3 regions of the Microbacterium sp. NPDC055683 genome follow, and region 1 is predicted to be linked to each of the others. Evidence: riboswitches for the same ligand, from Rfam matches in the RefSeq annotation. Region 1 holds a riboswitch; each other region holds the start of a gene.
What was found. A riboswitch is a leader RNA that binds a small molecule or an ion and turns the genes downstream of it on or off. The one in region 1 is predicted to bind thiamine pyrophosphate.
Positions count from the first base shown of each region.

Region 2: another riboswitch for thiamine pyrophosphate. It lies ahead of thiM (hydroxyethylthiazole kinase); the one in region 1 lies ahead of thiC (phosphomethylpyrimidine synthase ThiC).
Region 3: another riboswitch for thiamine pyrophosphate. It lies ahead of ACWGPF_RS05450 (ECF transporter S component); the one in region 1 lies ahead of thiC (phosphomethylpyrimidine synthase ThiC).

Region 1 covers NZ_JBSHGQ010000015.1:11,100-17,728, forward strand. Annotated here, with positions in the region: gene ACWGPF_RS07760 (sugar phosphate isomerase/epimerase family protein) at 1-527, shown strand, start outside; gene ACWGPF_RS07765 (NUDIX hydrolase) at 571-1,128, opposite strand; gene ACWGPF_RS07770 (Rossmann-like and DUF2520 domain-containing protein) at 1,315-2,064, shown strand; gene panC (pantoate--beta-alanine ligase) at 2,061-2,912, shown strand; gene panD (aspartate 1-decarboxylase) at 2,912-3,301, shown strand; gene panB (3-methyl-2-oxobutanoate hydroxymethyltransferase) at 3,298-4,170, shown strand; TPP riboswitch at 4,220-4,327, shown strand; gene thiC (phosphomethylpyrimidine synthase ThiC) at 4,326-6,056, shown strand; gene thiO (glycine oxidase ThiO) at 6,043-6,629, shown strand, end outside.
Region 2 covers NZ_JBSHGQ010000042.1:22,373-29,001, reverse strand. Annotated here, with positions in the region: gene nadC (carboxylating nicotinate-nucleotide diphosphorylase) at 1-195, opposite strand, end outside; gene nadB (L-aspartate oxidase) at 189-1,703, opposite strand; gene nadA (quinolinate synthase NadA) at 1,700-3,022, opposite strand; gene ACWGPF_RS14515 (NUDIX hydrolase) at 3,129-3,785, opposite strand; TPP riboswitch at 3,848-3,942, shown strand; gene thiM (hydroxyethylthiazole kinase) at 3,934-4,740, shown strand; gene thiE (thiamine phosphate synthase) at 4,737-5,405, shown strand; gene thiD (bifunctional hydroxymethylpyrimidine kinase/phosphomethylpyrimidine kinase) at 5,402-6,629, shown strand, end outside.
Region 3 covers NZ_JBSHGQ010000008.1:81,959-88,587, reverse strand. Annotated here, with positions in the region: gene ACWGPF_RS05465 (ExeM/NucH family extracellular endonuclease) at 1-253, opposite strand, end outside; gene ACWGPF_RS05460 (energy-coupling factor transporter transmembrane component T family protein) at 406-1,191, opposite strand; gene ACWGPF_RS05455 (ABC transporter ATP-binding protein) at 1,188-2,660, opposite strand; gene ACWGPF_RS05450 (ECF transporter S component) at 2,657-3,298, opposite strand; TPP riboswitch at 3,292-3,400, opposite strand; gene ACWGPF_RS05445 (D-alanyl-D-alanine carboxypeptidase family protein) at 3,469-4,965, shown strand; gene ACWGPF_RS05440 (bifunctional proline dehydrogenase/L-glutamate gamma-semialdehyde dehydrogenase) at 4,968-6,629, opposite strand, start outside.

The DNA.
Region 1 (6,629 bases):
TGAAAGTCGCCCTCGAGCTGCATCCGCAGAACGTCGTCTTCAACACGCGCGACGTCCGCCGCCTCATCGAGCTCACGCGCGCGACCCACGTGGGCGTCGAGCTCGACGCGTCGCACCTCTTCTGGCAGCAGATGGATCCCGTGGCCGTCGTGCGCGAGCTCGGCGACCTCGTCTTCCACGCCGCCGCGAAGGACGTGCGCGTGAACCCCGAGACGGCCAAGCTGCACGGCGTGCTCGACAACGGGTTCCGCCGCCTCGACCCCTCCGAGCCGCGCACGAGCCTGGGCGGCGACGAGTGGGTGAACGAGTGGCCGAAGCCGGCCGCGTGGGACTTCGTGGCGCTCGGGAAGGGCCACGACACGGCGTACTGGACCGAGTTCCTCCGGGCGCTGCACGACGTCGACCCCGACATGCGCGTCAACATCGAGCACGAGGACGTCGAGCTCGGGCGCATCGAGGGGCTGGAGGTCGCCGCGCGCGTGCTGATCGACGCCGACCGCGCCCTGCAGGAGTCGCTCGCAGCCTGACACGCGCTCCGGCCCCGGATGGCGTCGTCGACGGACGGCGGCGTCAGTCCCGGGGCCGGTACGCGGCGCGCACGCGCGCGAGCCGCTCCTCGAACGCGTGCGGAAGCGGCGACGGGAGCGCATCGAGGGGCCACCAGCGCAGGTCGTCCGACTCGTCGCTGATCCGCAGCTCCGCGCCCTCGCGAGAGATCGTCGCCGCCAGGCCCACGTCGAGGTGCGAGGCGCAGCGGCCGAAGCGCGCGCTCAGCGCGTGGTGGTCGAGGTCGACCACCCTCAGGTCGTCGACGAGGTCGCCCCCGATGCCGGTCTCCTCGGCGAGCTCCCGCAGGGCCGCGCCGGCGATCGACGCGTCACCCGGCTCGAGGTGGCCGCCCGGCTGCACCCAGAAGCGTCCCTTGCCGTGCAGGCAGAGCAGGATGTGCGAGGCGTCGCGGTCGAAGAGGAAGAGACTCGCGGTCAGGTGGCTCGGAGGGCCGCCGCGTTCGAGGGCGGCCGTGCCGTGTTCGGCGAGCGCCGAGACGAAGTCGCCGTGATCGGGAGACGACGCACCCGCCATAGCGACGGCGTCATGAGCGGAGGCGAGGAGGGCGTCGGCAGTCATCCTCCGAGGGTCTCACGTCGCCAGCATCGACAGATGCTGACGAAATCAGGATGATCAGTTCAAGTCGCCCAATGTGCCTGAAACGCGCAGTCTCGCGCCCTCGAGATCGTGCACATTGGCACCTGATTTTGCCGTCCCTGCTCGGAAGGCGGATACTCATGACGCGCTCGACCGCGCAACCCCGCCATGAGCATCCTCCGCACCCCTTCCCATCCACCCGCGTCCGTCGCCGTCGTCGGCCGCGGACGCCTCGGCGTCGTCCTCGCGCGCGCGCTCCGCGAAGCGGGGATCGAGGTGCTCGGCCCGACCGGGCGCGGCGAGCCGGTCGGCGACGCGGACGTCGTGCTGCTGTGCGTTCCGGACAGCGGGATCGCCTCCGCCGCCCGGAATCTGCGCGGGCACCGCGGTCTCATCGGCCACACCTCCGGAGCGACGCCGCTCGATGACGTCGACCTCGGCGTGCATCCGCTGCAGACGTTCACGGGTTCCGAGGGTCCCTCGGTGTTCCACGGCATCGCCTGCGCTGTCGCCGGCCGCGACGACGACGCCCTCGCCGCCGCCACGGGCATCGCGGAGCTCCTCGGCGCCCGACCCGTCGCGATCGACGACGCTCGGCGCGCCGGGTACCACGCGGCGGCGTGCATCGCCTCGAACTTCCTCGTCACGCTGCAGGACACGGCCGAGCGCGTCGCCGTCTCCACCGGGATCGACGCGCCGACGGCGCGCGCGATGCTCGCCCCGCTCGTGCGGCAGACGGTCGAGAACTGGGCGGCGCTCGGACCCGCCGCGGCGCTCACGGGGCCCATCGCGCGCGGCGACTCCGGCACCGTCGCACGTCAGCGTGAAGCCGTGGCCGAGATCCCCGACCTGCTGCCGCTGTTCGACGAGCTGTGCGCGCGCACGGCCGATCTGTCCCAGAGGAAGGACGTCGCATGATCATCCTGCGCACGATCGCGGAGGTGAGGGATGCCGTCGCCGGTGCCCGGAAGGACGGCCGCAGCATCGGCCTCGTCCCCACCATGGGGGCATTCCATGAAGGGCATCTGTCGCTCATGCGCCGTGCGCGCGGGGTCGACGGCTTCGTCATCGTCTCGCTCTTCGTCAACCCGACGCAGTTCGGCGCGAACGAGGATCTCGGCGCGTATCCCCGCGACGAGGCCCGAGACGCCGCGCTCGCCGAGACCGAGGGCGTCGACGTGCTCTTCGCCCCGCCCGTCGACGAGGTGTATCCCGACGGATTCGCCACGACCATCCATGTCGCGGGCGTCACCGATGTGCTGTGCGGGGCCTCACGCGGGCCGCATCACTTCGACGGCGTCGCGACCGTCGTCGCGAAGCTCTTCGGCATCGTCGCGCCCGACACGGCGTACTTCGGGCAGAAGGACGCCCAGCAGGTGCTCGTCGTACGGCGCCTCGTGCGCGACCTCGACATCCCCGTGCGCATCGAGGCGTGCCCCATCGTGCGGGAGGACGACGGGCTCGCCCTCAGCTCGCGGAACGTCTACCTCGACGCCGAGTCGCGCGCGCGGGCCACGGCGCTGAACCGCGCGCTCGCAGCGGCGGACGACGCCGCGCAGCGCGGCGAGCGGGATGCCGGCGCCCTCGTCGCGACGGCCCTCGCGGTGCTCAGCGAGGCGGGGATCGTGCCCGACTACCTCGAGCTGCGCGACGCCGCCGACCTGCGCCCGCTCGACGCTCTCGAGGGTGACGCGCTGCTCGCCGTCGCCGCCCGGGTCGGCGCCGCGCGCCTCATCGACAACCGCATCCTGAGGGGAGGCGCCTGATGCGCCGCACCATGCTGAAGTCCAAGATCCACCGCGCCACCATCACGGCCAGCGATCTGCACTACGTCGGCTCCATCACGGTCGACCCCGACCTGCTCGAGGCGGCCGACATCCTCGAGCACGAGCAGGTGCACGTCGTCGACGTCGACAACGGCGCGCGCTTCGAGACCTACACGATCGCGGGAGAGCGCGGCTCCGGTGTCATGCAGGTCAACGGCGCGGCCGCGCGGCTCGTCCACACGGGCGACACGATCATCGTCATCTCGTACGGCGAGTACGACGAGGCCGACCTGGAGTCCTACGAGCCCGTCGTCGTCCACGTCGATCGCGGCAACGGCATCATCGCGGTGGACGACGCCGTCGCGCGTCTGCTCACGGAGGCGGTGTGAGCACGCGCCCCGATCAGGCGCGTCGCCGCACGGGCATCGGCGACCTCACGGCGAAGAAGGCGGCCGGCGAGCCGATCGTCATGGTCACGGCGTATGACCATCCGAGTGCTCAGGTCGCCGACGCCGCGGGCGTCGACGTCGTGCTCGTGGGCGACTCCGCGGCGATGACGGTGCTCGGCTACGACAGCACGGTGCCCGTGACGGTCGACGAGATGATCATGCTCGCGCGCGCCGTCCGACGGGGGCTCGACGGGCCGCTGCTGGTCGTCGACCTGCCGTTCGGCTCGTACGAGGCCTCCGACGAGGCGGCCGTGGCGACGGCGCTGCGGTTCGTGAAGGAGACCGGGTGCGACGCCGTCAAGATCGAGCGCGGCGGCAGCTCGGTCGACAGGGCGCGCGCCATCGTGCGGGCGGGCGTGCCCGTCATGGGCCACGTCGGTCTCACCCCGCAGACGGCCACGGCGCTCGGCGGCTACCGTGCCCAGGGGCGCACGGCGGAGGAGGCGCTGGCCGTGTGCGAGGGAGCGCTCGCGCTGCAGGAGGCGGGATGCTTCGCGATCGTCTTCGAGGCCATCCCGAGCGACGTCGCCGCCGCCATCATGCCGCGCGTGCACGTGCCGGTCATCGGCATCGGCGCAGGTCCCGCCGTCGACGGACAGGTGCTCGTCTTCCATGACCTTCTCGGGATATACGGAGGTCGCGCCGCCCGCTTCGTCAAGCGCTACGACGACCTCCGCGGGCGCATGATCGCGGGCGTCGCCGCGTACGCGGACGATGTCCGGTCGTCCGAATACCCCGGACCCGAACACGGCTACTCCATTCCCGAGACGGAATACGTGCGGCTGCGCACCCTCCTCGACGCTCTCTGATCCGCTTCCCGCCGCCGACTTGCGCCCGGTCGGGCCCCTGCTACTCTGATCCGGTCCACACGGGAGTCCCAGCAGGGGCTGAGAACGGGCTGACGCTGCCCGCGACCGTCGAACCTGTACGGGTCATGCCGGCGTAGGAAGTAGGAGCAGCTCTTTTGCGCACCCTGGAAGCGACGCACTCGCTCGCGTATCTGCACGACGACGAGCACGGGATCCGGGTGCCTGTCACCCGCATCGCCCTCGAGCCATCCCCCAACGGCGAGGTCAACCCGCCGTTCATGGCCTACCGGACGCAGGGGCCCGGTGGCGACCCGGTGCGCGGCATCGAGCGCCTGCGCGAGCGGTGGATCTCCGTGCGCGGTGACACCGAGACGTACGACGGACGCCCTCGCGATCTGCACGACGACGGCCGCTCGGCCGCGCGCAGGGGAGCGGCGTCCGAGGAATGGCGAGGTGACGCGCACCGCCCCCGCCGTGCGCGCCCCGGGCGCATCGTCACGCAGATGCACTATGCGCGCCGCGGGATCGTCACGGACGAGATGCGCTTCGTGGCGCTGCGGGAGGGATGCGACGTCGAGCTCGTGCGCTCGGAGCTCGCAGCCGGGCGCGCGATCATCCCGCTCAACGTCAACCATCCCGAGGCCGAGCCGATGATCATCGGCCGCGCGTTCCTCGTGAAGGTGAATGCCAACATCGGCAACTCCGCGGTCACGAGCTCGATCGCCGAAGAGGTCGACAAGCTGACGTGGGCGACGACGTGGGGCGCCGACACCGTCATGGACCTGTCGACGGGCGACGACATCCACACGACGCGCGAGTGGATCATCCGCAACGCCCCCGTGCCCATCGGCACCGTGCCCATCTACCAGGCGCTCGAGAAGGTCGACGGGCAGGCGCACCGACTCACCTGGGAGGTCTTCCGCGACACCGTCATCGAGCAGTGCGAGCAGGGCGTCGATTACATGACGATCCACGCCGGCGTCCTGCTGCGGTACGTGCCGCTCACGGCCGAGCGCGTCACGGGAATCGTCTCGCGCGGCGGCTCGATCATGGCGGGGTGGTGTCTCGCGCACCACGAGGAAAACTTCCTCTACACGCACTTCGACGAGCTGTGCGAGATCTTCGCCCGCTACGACGTCGCGTTCTCGCTGGGCGACGGGCTGCGGCCCGGTTCGACCGCCGACGCGAACGACGCGGCGCAGTTCGCGGAGCTCGACACTCTCGCCGAGCTCACGCACCGCGCGTGGGAGCACGACGTGCAGGTGATGGTGGAGGGTCCGGGCCACGTGCCGCTGCATCTCGTGCGCGAGAACGTGGAGCGGCAGCAGGAGCTCTGCTCGGGCGCCCCGTTCTACACCCTCGGCCCGCTCGTGACCGACGTCGCCCCCGGGTACGACCACATCACGTCGGCCATCGGAGCGACCGAGATCGCGCGGTGGGGGACGGCGATGCTCTGCTACGTCACGCCCAAGGAGCACCTCGGCCTGCCCGACCGCGACGATGTGAAGACGGGCGTCATCACGTACAAGATCGCCGCGCACGCCGCCGACCTCGCGAAGGGCCATCCCGGCGCGCGCGAGCGCGACGACGCGCTCTCGAAGGCTCGATTCGAGTTCCGCTGGCGCGACCAGTTCGCGCTCTCGCTCGACCCCGACACGGCGGAGGAGTTCCACGACGAGACGCTCCCCGCGGAGCCGGCGAAGACCGCGCACTTCTGCTCCATGTGCGGGCCGAAGTTCTGCTCCATGCGCATCTCGCAGGACATCCGCGACCGCTTCGGCGGAGCCGAGGAGCAGCAGGCGATCGCCGCCATGCGCCGCAAATCGCAGGAGTTCGCGGCGGCCGGGTCGACGGTGTACCTCGCCGAGCCCCGTGTGCACGGCTGACTCCCGGGAGGGCGCCGGGCACGAGGACGCGAGGGCGGCCGGGCGGGCGGGCGATGCCGGCGCCGTCGCCGACGTGATCGTCATCGGCGCGGGCGTCGTCGGCACCGCCATCGCGGCGGAGTGCGCCCGCTCGGGGCGCTCCGTGCGGCTCGTCGACCCGGATCCGGGCGGCGGCGCGACGTATGCCGCTGCCGGCATGCTGAGCCCCGTGGGTGAGTTCGAGCCGAGCGAGCCGGCCATCCTGCCGTTGCTGATCGAGGCCGCCCGGCGGTATCCCGCCTTCGTCGACGCGCAACCCGGCGGGGCAGCGGCGTGCGGGTACGCGCGGCACGCGACGCTGCTCGTCGGGGTCGATGCCGCCGACCGCGCACGCCTGTCGGCGCTGCTCGCGTCGCCGGCGGCCGCGCCGTTGCACGCCGAGCGGATGGCCGTGCAGGCGGCCCGTCGGGTCGAGCCCCTGCTGGCACCCGGCATCGCGTGCGCCTACACGGCGCCCGACGACCATCGCGTCGATCCGCGCGCGCTCACGTCCGCGCTGCGCGCCGCGCTGCCGGCGGGCGCGGTCATCCGGCG
Region 2 (6,629 bases), on a different contig from region 1:
GATGCGGGAGTCGACCAGGCCGAAGGCGGCCTCGAAGACCTCCCCGCCGCTGAAGACGCCGGCCTCGCGCGCGACGAGTGCGGCGTCCGCCGTCGCGTGCGCGGGGACGAATGCCTCGCTCGTCAGGTCGCCCCACGGCGCGTCCTCGTCGAGGGCGGCGCGCACGGCGCGGTCGATGGCGGATCGGGTCAGCATGGTGCTCCTGCCGTGGCGAGGGCCGGTTCGGGTGCGGGGCGGACGGCATCTGCGCGATGGTGCGCGCCGGCCGACTCCGTGCGTGCGAGGGCCGCGCTCGCGGCCAGGGCGCCGACGCGCACGAGGGCGGCGTCCTCGTGCGCGCGGGGTGTGCGGGGGGCGGGAAGCGCGGCGTCCCACGCCGCCAGGATGCCCGCCGCGTGCAGGAGCCGTGCCCCGTCGCGGACGAGGCCCACCTCGTCCCACATCAGCCGCTGCAGCGCCTCGCGTGAGAACGGGGGTGCATCGGGATCGGGCGGGACGGGTGCGGCCGGGCCGGGAGCCGCCGGCGCGCTCGCCGCGGTCGCGTCGGCGAGCGCGGCGGCCGCGCGGGCGCCGAAGACGGCCCCCTCGAGCAGCGAGTTCGAGGCGAGCCGGTTGGCGCCGTGCACGCCCGTGCGCGCGCACTCGCCGACGGCGAGGAGCCCGGCGCGCGTCGTCCGCCCGTGGAGGTCGGTGACGACGCCCCCCATGAGGTAATGCGCGGCGGGAGTGACGGGCACGGCCGTCTCGGCCCAGTCGAACCCGCGCGCCGCCACCGCCGCCGTGATCGTCGGGAAGCGGGCCGCGAGCGCCGCCCTGCCGAGCGCGGTCGCATCGAGGAGCACGGGGCGGCCGCCCTGCGCGGCCATCCGCCGCGCGATGGACCGCGCGACGACGTCGCGCGGGGCCAGTTCGCCGTCGGGATGGTCGTCGAAGGCGAAGCGGCGCCCCGTCTCGTCGACGAGCACGGCGCCCTCTCCGCGCACCGCCTCGGAGACGAGGAACGGCGCGCCGGCGGCGAGCACCGTGGGATGGAACTGGACGAACTCGAGATCCGCGACCGCGGCACCCGCGCGCGACGCCGCGGCGATGCCGTCGCCCGTGGCGAGCTCGGGGTTCGTCGTGCGGGAGTAGAGCCGGCCAGCGCCGCCCGTTGCGAGCACCACGGCGTCCGCGCGCAGCTCGCGGACCGCCCCGTCCGCGAGGACGCGCACCCCGCCGACGCGGTCGCCGTCGTCGACGAGGTCGATGAGACGGGTGTGCTCGAGGATGCGCGCGCGCGACGCCCGTGCGGCGGCGACGAGCACCTCCTCGATGGCGCGGCCGGTGGCATCCCCGCCTGCGTGCAGGATGCGGGCGTGGGAATGCGCGGCCTCCAGGCCCATGCGGAGCGCGCCGTCGGCGTCGCGGTCGAAGGCGACGCCGAGCGCGATGAGCTCGCGCACGCGATCGGGGCCTTCCGAGGCGAGGACGCGGACGGCATCCTCGTCGCACAGGCCGTCGCCCGCGCGCAGCGTGTCGGCGACGTGCGCCCCGACGCTGTCGCCGCGCGTCAGCACGGCGGCGATGCCGCCCTGCGCCCATCGGGTCGCGGTGTCGGCGAGCGCGCCCTTCGCGACGATCGTGACCTCGACGCCCGCGCGTGCGGCATGGAGCGCGGCGGAGAGGCCGGCGATGCCGCTCCCGACGACGATCGCGCTCGTCATGATCCGGCCGGCCGCGCGGCGAGCATGCGCTCGAGCGCGACGCGTGCGGGAGCGGTGACGGACGCATCCACCGAGATGCGGTTGACGACGCGTCCGGCCACGAGCTCCTCGAGCACCCACGCGAGGTAGCCGGGGTGGATGCGGTACATCGTCGAGCACGGGCAGACGACGGGGTCGAGGCAGAAGATCTCGTGCTGCGGATGCTCGGCCGCGAGCCGCTGCACGAGGTTGATCTCGGTGCCGATGGCGAACGTCGTCGGCTCCGTCGCGGCGAGGATGGCCTTGCGGATGTAGTCGGTCGACCCCGCCTCGTCCGCGGCGTCGACGACCTCCATGGGGCACTCGGGATGCACGATGACGCGCACGCCGGGGTGCTCCGCGCGCGCCTGCGCGATCTGCGCGGGCGTGAAGCGGCGGTGGACGGAGCAGAACCCGTGCCACAAGATGACGGCGCTGTCGCGCAGCGTCTGCTCAGTCGAGCCGCCGAGGGGGCGCCGGGGGTTCCACATCGGCATCCGGTCGAGCGGCACGCCCATGGCCTTCGCGGTGTTCCGTCCGAGGTGCTGGTCGGGGAAGAAGAGCACGCGGCGGCCGCGGGCGAACGCCCACTCCAGCACGGTGCTCGCGTTCGACGAGGTGCAGACGATGCCGCCGTGGCGGCCCACGAATCCCTTGATCGCGGCCGACGAGTTCATGTAGGTCACGGGGACGACCGGCACGAGCCCGTCGGCATCCGGCGCGTCGAGCGGCCCGAGGACGTCCTCGAGCTGCTCCCAGCACTCCTCGACCTGGTCGATGTCCGCCATGTCGGCCATGGAGCACCCCGCGGCGAGGTTCGGCAGGATGACCGCCTGCTCGGGGCCGGAGAGCATGTCGGCCGTCTCGGCCATGAAGTGCACCCCGCAGAAGACGATCGCCTCCGCGGCGGGATGGGCGAGGGCGGCGTTCGCGAGCTGGAAGGAGTCGCCCACGTAGTCGGCATGCTGCACGACCTCGTCGCGCTGGTAGAAGTGGCCGAGCACCACGACGCGGTCGCCGAGCGCCGCCTTCGCCGCGCGGATGCGGTCGTGGAGCTCCGCCTCCGGCGCCTCCCGGTAGGCGCGGGGGAGCTCGCCCTGGCGGGGGGCGCCGGTGGGGATCACATCCCCCATGGAGGCACCGGGTCCGTAGCCCTCCTCGACGTCGAACGTCCACGGCCCGTCGGCGAGGTCGGTCGAGCAGGTCGAACCCGCGGCGGCGCCCGAAAGGATGGCGCGGATGCCGTGGTCGACGCTGGGGTCGACGGGGCGCGGCGAGAGGGCGACGGAGGTGGCGGCCATGGGAACCCCGTTCGGGTCGGTGTGACTCTAAGTCGGACGAACCGAGTTTAAGTCACTCTGACCAGAATGGCGACCGGAGTGTGAGAGGGCGGCGGGGAGAAGAAGCTCAGGCGTCGCCGAGGGGCCCGCGGTCGGCGAGCTCCACATCGGAGTTGTACCGGAAGAGCCGCGCGGGGCGGTGCTTGCCCGTGCGGAACGACTCGGTCGGGATGAGGGACTCCGAGCCCTCGAGGAGCCGGCGGAAGTTCGAGGGGTCGAGGCGCCGACCGAGCACGGCCTCATAGACCTCGCGCAGCTCGGTGAGGGTGAACTCGTCGGGCAGCAGGCCGTGGGCGATGCGGCTGTAGCCGACCTTGTTGCGCAGCCGCCAGAGCGCGTACGCGACGATCCGGTTGTGGTCGAAGGCGAGCGCGGGGAGGTCGTCGACGTCGAACCACTCGACGTTCTCCGGAGCCCCTTCCGCGGCGCGCTGGGCGTCGACGAGGTCGGAGCGGAGCAGGGCCCAGTACACGACCGACACGACCCGGGTGGGGGAGCGGTCGACGTCTCCGAAGGCGTAGAGCTGCTCGAGGTAGCTCGGGCTGAGGGCGGTCGTCTCCGCGAGGGTCCGCGATGCGGCATCGTCGAGCCCCTCCGCGGCGTCGAGCCAGCCGCCCGGCAGCGCCCACTGCTCGCGGAACGGCTCCCGCGTGCGCCGCACGAGCGGGATCATGAGCGCATCGGCCCCCGGTCGCGCGCGCAGCGAGAAGATCGCCGTCGACACGGCGACGCGGATGGCGGCGGGCGTCGGGTCTGGCGTCACCCTCCGAGCGTATATGCTCGCTTCCCAGTGACACGGGGTGTCCCGACCGGGACTGAGATCACACCCGTACGCACCTGATCTCGTTAGAACGAGCGGAGGGATGTCGCTGATGAGTGACGCATACGCACCGGTGCTCGCGAGCGTGAGGGAGTCGTCTCCGCTCGTGCAGTGCCTCACCAATTCCGTCGTCGTGAACGTCACGGCCAACGCGCTCCTCGCGGTGGGCGCCGCGCCCGTGATGGCCGACGTCCCCGAGGAGGCGGGTGAATGCGCGTCGGTCGCCTCGGCCGTGCTCGTGAACCTCGGCACGCCGACCGCGGAGCAGCGCGAGGCGATGCTCGCCGCGGCGTCGTCGGCGCACCTCGCCGGCGTGCCCTGGGTGCTCGACCCCGTCGGCGTGGGCGCGCTCGGGATGCGCACGGCGTTCGCGCAGCGCCTGCTCGATCTCGAGCCGACGGCCGTGCGCGGGAACGCCTCGGAGATCCGCGCGCTCGCGGGCGTCGGAGCGGGCGGTCGCGGCGTGGACGCCGCCGACGACGTCGACGCGGCGCTGGACGCCGCGCGAGAGATCGCCGAGCGGACGGGCGCCGTCGTGGCGGTCTCCGGCCCCGTCGACGCCGTCGTCGCGGTCCGCCGCGTCGCGCGGATCCACGGCGGCAGCGCGCTCCTCACGCGCATCACGGGGGGCGGATGCTCGCTCGGCGCCGTCACCGCCGCCTGCATCGCGGCGGCGGGCGACGCGTTCGCCGGCGCCGTCGCCGCGCACGCGCTGTACGCCGCGGCGTCGGAGCGCGCCGCGGCGGTGTCGGACGGTCCCGGCTCGTTCGGATGGCGCTTCCTCGACGCGCTCGACGCCGTCTCGCCCTCCGATCTCGCCGCCGTGCGCGTCGACGAGTCGACGGCGGTGCGCGCATGAGGCGCGCGTTCGACCCCTCCGTCTACCTCGTCGCCGACGCCGCGTCGGTCGGCGACCGTCCCGTCGCCGACATCGTGGCGGCCGCCGTGGACGGCGGCGTGTCGGCCGTGCAGATCCGCGGCAAGGAGCTCTCGGCGGCCGAGCTGCTGCGCGTCGTGGAGGAGGCGGCCCTGCACACGGCCGGCCGGGCCACCCTCCTCGTGAACGACCGCGTCGACGTCTTCCTGGCCGCCCGGGCGGCAGGCGCCGCCGTCGACGGCGTGCACATCGGTCAGAGCGACCTGCCGGCGGGGCGCGTGCGCGACCTCGTCGGACCCGACGCCGTCGTGGGGCTCAGCGCGAGCCTCGCATCGCAGCTGCCCTCGCTGCGCGGCCTGCCAGCGGACACGGTCGACTACCTGGGCGTCGGCGCCGTCCGCCCCACGCCCACGAAGAAGGACCATCCGGCACCGCTCGGGTGGGACGGCTTCGCGGCGTTCGCGGCGCTCGTCCCCGACATCCCGTGCGTCGCGATCGGCGGGGTGGGGCCGGGCGACGCCGCCGACGCGCGCCGCGCCGGTGCGGCGGGCATCGCCGTCGTCCGCGCGATCTGCGCGGCGACGCGGCCTGCGGAGGCGGCGGCCGCGCTGCGGTTCGAGTGGGCCGATGCGGGGGCCGGCGCGTGAGCCGCGTCGCGAACGTGCTGTCGATCGCCGGCTCCGATCCCTCCGGCGGGGCGGGCGTGCAGGCCGATCTGAAGACGATCCTCGCCTGCGGCGGCTACGGCATGGCGGCCATCACGGCCCTCACGGCGCAGAACACGCGCGGCGTCTCGGACGTGCATACCCCGCCCTCGTCGTTCCTGCGGGCGCAGCTCGACGCCGTCGCGGCCGACGTGCGCATCGACGCCGTCAAGATCGGCATGCTGGGAACCGCCGAGGTGATCGCCGAGACGGCCGCATGGCTGAATGCGCTCCCGGCACGTCCCGTCGTCGTGCTCGATCCCGTCATGGTCGCCACGAGCGGCGACCGCCTCATCGACGCCGAGGCCGAGCGGGCGCTGCACGACCTGTTCGCACTCGTCGACGTCGTCACCCCGAACCTGCCAGAGCTCGCCGTGCTCGTCGGGGGAACGGTCGCGAGCTCCTGGCCGGACGCGCTCGACCAGGCCGCAGAGCTCGCGGGCCGGCACGGCGTGCGCGTGCTCGCGAAGGGCGGCCACCTCGACGGCCCCGACTGTCCCGATGCGCTCGTCGAGCCCGACGGGAGCTCGACGACCTTCCCCGGCGCGCGCATCGCCACGACGAGCACGCACGGCACGGGCTGCTCGCTCTCGGCCGCGCTCGCGACGATGCAGGCGCGCACGGGCGACTGGGGATGGTCGGCGCGCCTCGCGAGGGACTGGCTGCGGCGGGCGATCGCGGAGGCCGACACGCTCGAGGTCGGCGGCGGCCACGGACCGCTGCATCACGGCGCCGCGCTGTGGGCGGGCGACGCGCCGCCCCGCCGTGACGCCGAGCTCGACGCCTGGTGGGACGACATCGCCGCGCTGCGCGCCGGCATCGACGACGTCTGGTTCGTCGCCGCCCTCGGCGACGGAACCCTCGACGAGGCCGACTTCGCCCACTATCTCGCGCAGGACTCCCTGTACCTGCGCGGATACGCCCGGGTGCTCAGCCGTGCTGCCGACCTCGCGCCGACCCTGGAGGAGCAGGCGTTCTGGGCGGGCTCGGCGCACACGTGCCTCGAGACCGAGCTCTCGCTGCACCGCGCCCGCGTCGGCGACGAACCCGCCGAGGAGAGCGCGGAGACCGCGGCGTACCTCTCGCATCTCCGCGCCGCATCGGGGGATCATGCGACGCTCGTCGCCGCGCTGCTGCCCTGCTTCTGGCTCTATCAGGACGTCGCCG
Region 3 (6,629 bases), on a different contig from region 1:
CTCCCGTGCCGGACGCGCTGCGGTACTGCAGCGACCATCCGTCGAGGCTCTGCGCCGTTCCGCCGGCGTTGTAGAGCTCGATGAACTTGTGCGTGTAGGGCGCGTTCGCGCTGCCGCCCTTGAGATAGGCCTCGTTGATGAGCACGTCGGCGGGCTCGGCGGCGGCAGCGGCGACGGGCGCCAAGAGCGCTCCCGTCACCGCCGTTCCGACGAGGACGGCGACCACGCCCGTGGTGCGCTTGCGTGATGACATGACGGTATCGGTCTCCTGGTGGGGTGACGATCGCGCACGCAGGGTGACGCGCGCGGATGCGGGGAGACGCTACGGATGTCGTTTGCACGGGCCGTTTCCGGTCCGTGTCCGGCAGGTGAACGGGTCAGTGAACTGGCGGTCAGGACCGGCGCTCAGAGCGCGAGCACGAAGGTCCAGGTGCCCGCCGCGACGGCCGCCGTCGTCGCGGCGCCGGCGATCGCCGCGGCGAGCACGACGACGACCCCGTCGCGCGGACGGAGCCGCGAGGGGCGGGCCCAGGTGCGGCGCACGGGCGCGCCGAACCCGCGGGCCTCCATGGCGGTCGCGAGTTTCGTGCCGCGGCGGATGGCCAGCACGAAGAGGGCGAAGGTCTGCCCCGCGAGACGCCGGAGCCGCCCCGAGTCGGCGACGCCTCGCGCGCGTCGCGCCATCCCGAGCTCCCGCCAGTCGTCGACGAGCAGGCCGACGAGCCGGAGCCCCGCGAGCGCACCCAGCACGAATCGTGCAGGGAGGCGCAGGATCTGGGCGAGCGCGTCGGCGAGGTCGGTCGGGTCGGTCGTGGCGAAGAGGACGACCGACGGCACCGCGATCGCGAGCACGCGCAGCAGGATGGCGAGGGCGAGCGAGAGGGAGCCGTCGCTCACGCGGAGCAGTCCCCATTCGAGGTACGTCGTCCCGCTCTGGCGGCCGTACAGGGTCGTCGCGAGGCACGCGATGAGCGCCGACGCGCCGATGGGCCACAGCCGCACCCACAGATCGCGGGCCGAGAGCCGCGCGAACGGCAGCACGAGCAGCGTGAGGAGCAGGGAGACGCCCGCCGAGACGGGGTCGATCGACAGCAGCAGCACCACGCCGATCACGAGGGCGGCGGCGAGCTTCGCGACGGCGTTCACGCTCCCGAGCGGAGACCGCCGCGCGTCGATCGTGACGAGGCTCATGCGGCGGCCCCCGCGACGGCGGGGCCGAGCACGACGACGTCGTCGGCGAGGGCGTCGACGAGGGGGCGGTCGTGCGTCGCCACCACGAGCGCCGTCCCGTCGGCGCGCACGTCGTCGAGCAGGATGGCGAGCTCGCGCCACGTGCGCGCGTCCTGCCCGTACGTGGGCTCGTCGAGCACGAGCAGGCGCGGACGCGTCACGAGCGACGCGGCGACGGTGAGCCGCCGCTTCTCGCCGCCCGAGAGGGTGAAGGGGTTCTCGTCGGCGAGCGCGGTGAGTCGCAGGCGGGCGAGGAGGTCGTCGACCGTCCGCGCGGTCGTCGCGGGGTCGGACCGCAGCGCCCGCGGGCCGACCTCGAGCTCGTCACGCACGGACGAGGCGAGCAGCTGGTGCTCGGGGGACTGGAACAGCATGCCGATGCGGGTGAGCAGCTGGCGCGACGTCCACCGCACCGGCTCTCCCCTCGCACCAGCCGCGAGCTCGGCGGAGGCGGTGAGGGCGCCGCCGGCGGGCGCGAGCAGGCCGGCGAGCGTCGCGGCCAGCGTCGACTTGCCCGCGCCGTTGCGGCCGAGCACGGCCGTCGCCGTCCCCGAGGCCACGGCGAGGTCGATGCCGTCGGCCACGGTCCGCGCCTGCCGCGCTCCGAGCGGCCGGCGCCCGACGGCGAGCCGCTCGGCCCGCAGCAGCTCGACGCCCGAGCGTCGCGGAGGCGTCCGAGGGATCTCCGGGACGACGCCCGGCACCCAGACGCCGGCCGCCGTGAGAGCGGAGCCGTGGGCGTCGAAGACGGCGCCGGGCGCGCCATCGGCGATCACGCCGCCGCCCGCGCCGAGCACGACGACGCGGTCGACATGCTCGGCCCACAGCGCGACGCGGTGCTCCACGACGACGAGCGTCGAGCCGGTCGCCTCCGCGGCCGCCACGACGGCCTCCCGCACGTCGACCGCGCCCTCGGGATCGAGGTTCGCGGTCGGCTCGTCGAGGAGCAGCAGGCCCGGCCGCATGGCGAGGAGGCCGGCGAGGGCGAGGCGCTGCTTCTGTCCGCCCGAGAGAGCGGTGGTCGGATGGTCGAGCGGGAGGCGGAGGCCGACGGCGTCGAGCGCCTGCGGAACGCGGCGCCAGATCTCGTCGCGAGGCACGCCGAGGTTCTCGCAGGCGAACGCGACGTCGTCGCCCACACGCGCGAGCACGACCTGAGCATCCGGATCCTGGAGGACGAGCCCCGCGGCGCCGCGCGCCTGCGCCGCGGGTCGGCCGTCGACAAGCATCTCGCCCGCGGCGTCGCCGTCCTCCTCGTCGCCCAGCACCCCCGCGAGGCCGCGCAGCAGCGTCGACTTGCCGGAGCCGCTGGCGCCGAGCAGCAGCACGCGCTCCCCCGGCTCGACGACGAGGTCGACGTCCGACACCGCCCATCCGCTGCGGCCGGCGTGCCGCCATCCCCAGCCGCGGGCCTCGATCCGCGCGGTCACGCGGCGCTGGCGCCTCCCGCTCGACGCGCACGCAGCTCGCGGCCGGACGCGAAGCGGTCGAGGGCGCCCGTCGCGGCGAGCGCGCGCGTGATGACGAGCGACACCAGTCCCGCGAGCACGATGCCCGAGACGACGGCGGACGCCGCGTAGACGAGACGCACCTCCACGGCGAGCGCCGCGACGCTCGAGAAGCTCGTGTCGAGCACCGCGACCGCGACGCCCGCGAGCGCGCCGGACAGCAGCGCACCGAGGAGGCGCCAGTTGGCGTAGGCGAGCAGGGCGAAGCCCAGTTCGGCGCCGAGGCCCTGCACGACGCCCCAGATGAAGGTCGTGAAGCCCCACTGCGTGCCGATGAGCATCGACACGACGGCCGCGACGATCTCCGTGTAGAGGGCCGCCCCCGGCTTGCGGACGACGAGGCCGCCCAGCACGCCGGCGAACAGCCATCCGCCCGCGAGCAGCCCCGACAGGCCGGGCGTGAACGAGAGGAGGCTGTCGAGGGCGGGCCAGGCCTGGCCCCACAGCCAGAAGACGACGCCCGCCGCGACGCCGATGACGCTCGCGACGACGATGTCGACCACGCGCCACGTGTAGCGGCGGGGGGTCCTGGTTCCGGACACGGACACGGACGTGGACATTCTGTTCTCCTTCCTGCGCCGGCATGACCCGGATCAGGTTCGACGGTCGACGCGCGGCTCGCGTCCTCTCAGCCCGGCTCGGCGGACTCCCGTGTGATGTGCGGCTGATTCTACTCCTCCGCGGGGCCCCGCGCCGCGGGCTCCGAGGTGCGACGGGGTACCGTAGGCGGGTGGCAATCGACGACATCCCGGCACCCGAGGCCGGCGCGACCTCGCGTCGGTCGCGCCGGGAGCATCGCGCGATCGCCGACGAGACGCCCGCAGCGGATGCGCCGGTCGCCGCGACCGACGAGGTCGCCCCCGCACCCGCACCCACAGGACCGACGCCGCTCCTCCCGTCGACCGCCGCGCTCTCGTGGGTCGATGCGGATGCCGTCGCTGACGCCCCGCCCGCGGGTCCGCCCGCCGCGACACGGCCGCGTGGGGCGGCCATCCTGCCCCTTCCGCCGCGGCGCCGCGGATGGATCGGCCCCGTCGCCGCTGTCGGCGTGCTCGCCGTCGGCTACGTCGCCGCGTGCGCGCTGTGGCCGCTGTCGAGCGTCGAGCCGAGCGTGTCGGCCCTGGCGGTCGAGACGCCGATCGGCGAAGAGTTCCCCGTCGTGTGGCCCGAGGACGGCACGTCGGCGCTCGCGGCGCAGGGCGGGCCGGGCGGCGCCATCTCGTCGGACGACGAGTCGCTCCCGATGGCGAGCATCACGAAGGTCGTCACGGCGCTCATGATCATCGAGAACCAGGGGCTCGCGGTCGGCGACGACGGCGCGACCTTCGCGTTCACGCAGGCCGACAGCGACGAGTACTGGGCGTATCTGTACGCCGACGAGTCGGCCGTCGACGTCCCCGTCGACGGCACGCTCACGCTCTACCAGATGCTGCAGGGCGTCATGCTCGGCTCCGCGAACAACTACGTCGACCGCCTCGTCCAGGAGATCTGGGGAACGCAGGAGGCGTGGCTCGCCGACGCGACCGCCTGGCTGGCCGACAACGGCCTCGACGGCATCACCGTGACCGACCCGAGCGGCATCGACCCGGGCAACGTCGCGTCGGCCCGCGCGCTCATCGCCCTCGCCGAGAGAGCGGAGCAGGACCCCGTGCTCGCCGAGATCATGGCGCAGGACTCCGTGACGCTGCCGGGGGCGGGGCTCGTCGAGAACTCGAACCCGCTCATCGGCGACGAGGGCGTCATCGGGCTCAAGACCGGCTCGCTGTGGTCGACGGGCACGGAGTACTTCAATCTGCTCGCCGCGAAGGACGTCACGATCGGGCAGACCACCGTCACGCTCTACTCGGCCGTGCTCGGCCAGCCGGACGAGGACAGCCGCGAGATCGTCAGCCGCACCCTGCTCGACCAGCTCGAGGAGGGCATGCAGCAGGTGACCGCCGTCGATGCGGGCGCCGCCGTCGCCCGCATCACGACGGAGTGGGGCGCGCAGAGCACGGTCGTGACCTCCGCCGACGCCGACGTCATCTCCTGGCAGGGCGTGGCCCCCGCGACCGACGCCGACTACGAGGTCGCGATCGGAGACGACGCCGGCGACGAGGTCGGGACGCTGCTCGTGACGGGCGGCATGGACTCCGCGAGCGTCCCGCTGCAGCTGTCGGAGGCCGTCCCCGCGCCGTCGTTCCTCTGGCGCCTCGCCCACCCCCTCGCGCTGCTCGGCCTCGACTGAGGTCAGGCGCCGGCGAGACCCGGGACGGTGTAGCGGCGCTGGTTCCCGAACCGGTGGGCCGTGATCGACACCGCCTGCTCCCGCACGAACGGCAGCAGCTCGACGCGGCCGGCCGACGTCACGGGGCCGTCGTACACGGCGACGGCGGGCGACCCGCCGGTGGCCGCGACGACCTCGCCGGCCGAGCCGCCCACCAGCCGGATGCGCCCTCCCGCCGCGGCGAGCGCCGCGCACCGGGAGGTCCATGCGTCGGCGTCGTCGACGTGCACGGGGACACCCGCGTCGCGCAGCCATCGGCCGACGGCCCCCGACGGGGTCGCCGCCGCGCTGACGACGACGGGAGCGCCCGCGCGCAGGCCCGCGGCGACGACGCGCACGAGCTCCGCCTCCGGCCGGCCGTCGAACCGCACCGTCACGGGGCACGGCGCGTATCGCAGCACGTTCTGCTCCAGGCGGAGGCCCTGCACGTCGCGCGCGATGCCGAACTCCTCGCCCATCGCACGGATGTCGGTCGCGAGCGCCGCGGCGAGCCACGCGTCGCCGTCGACGGCCGCGACAGCGCGGGCGGACGCCGTGTCGGAGGCCGCCTCTCCGGACGCGGGGGCGTCCGTCCAGGTGCCGAACCCGTAGAGGTAGCTCGGACCGCCCGCCTTCGTGCCGGCGCCGACCGCCGACCTCTTCCATCCGCCGAACGGCTGCCGCTGCACGATGGCGCCCGTCGTCCCGCGGTTCACGTAGGCGTTGCCCACGTCGATGCGCTCGAGCCACCGCGCGATCTCGTCCTCGTCGAGCGCGTGGAGCCCTGACGTGAGCCCGTAGTCGACGGCGCGGACGATGTCGATCGCCTCGTCGAGCGTCGCGGCCGCCATGATGCCGAGCACGGGGCCGAAGTACTCCGTGAGGTGGAACTCGCTGCCCGGCTGCACGTCGTCGCGGATGCCGGGGCTCCACAGCGCGCCGTCGCGGTCGAGCATGCGCGGCTCGCGCACCCAGCGCTGGCCGGGTTCCAGGCGCGTGAGCGCGCGCTCCAGCCTGCCCTCGGCCGGAGCGATGAGCGGCCCGATGCGCGAGGCCGCATCCCACGGCATGCCCACCTGGTAGCCGTCGACGGCGTCGACCAGTTGGCGGCGGAAGCGCTCGCTGCGCGCCGCGGATCCCACGAGCACGACGAGCGAGGCGGCGGAGCACTTCTGCCCCGCGTGCCCGAAGGCCGAGGACGCGACGTCCTTCGCCGCGAGGTCGAGGTCGGCCGACGGCGTGACGATGATCGCGTTCTTGCCGCTCGTCTCGGCGAGCAGCGGCAGGTCGGCGCGGAAGGAGCGGAAGAGCTCCGCCGTCTCGTAGGCGCCCGTGAGGACGACCCGCTCGACGTCGGGGTGCGCGACGAGCCGGCGGCCGACGTCGCCCTCCTCGGCGATCGCGAGCCGCAGCACGTCGCGCGGCACACCGGCCTCCCAGAGCGCCTCGGCGAGCACCGCGCCGCATCGCTGCGCCTGCGGGGCGGGCTTCAGGACGACGGGAGAGCCGGCCGCGAGCGCGGCGAGCGACGAGCCGGCGGGGATGGCGACGGGGAAGTTCCACGGCGGGGTCACGACCGTGAGGCGCACGGGTTCGAACACGGCGCCGTCGACGTCGCGGAGCGAGAGGGCGCTCTCGGCGTAGTA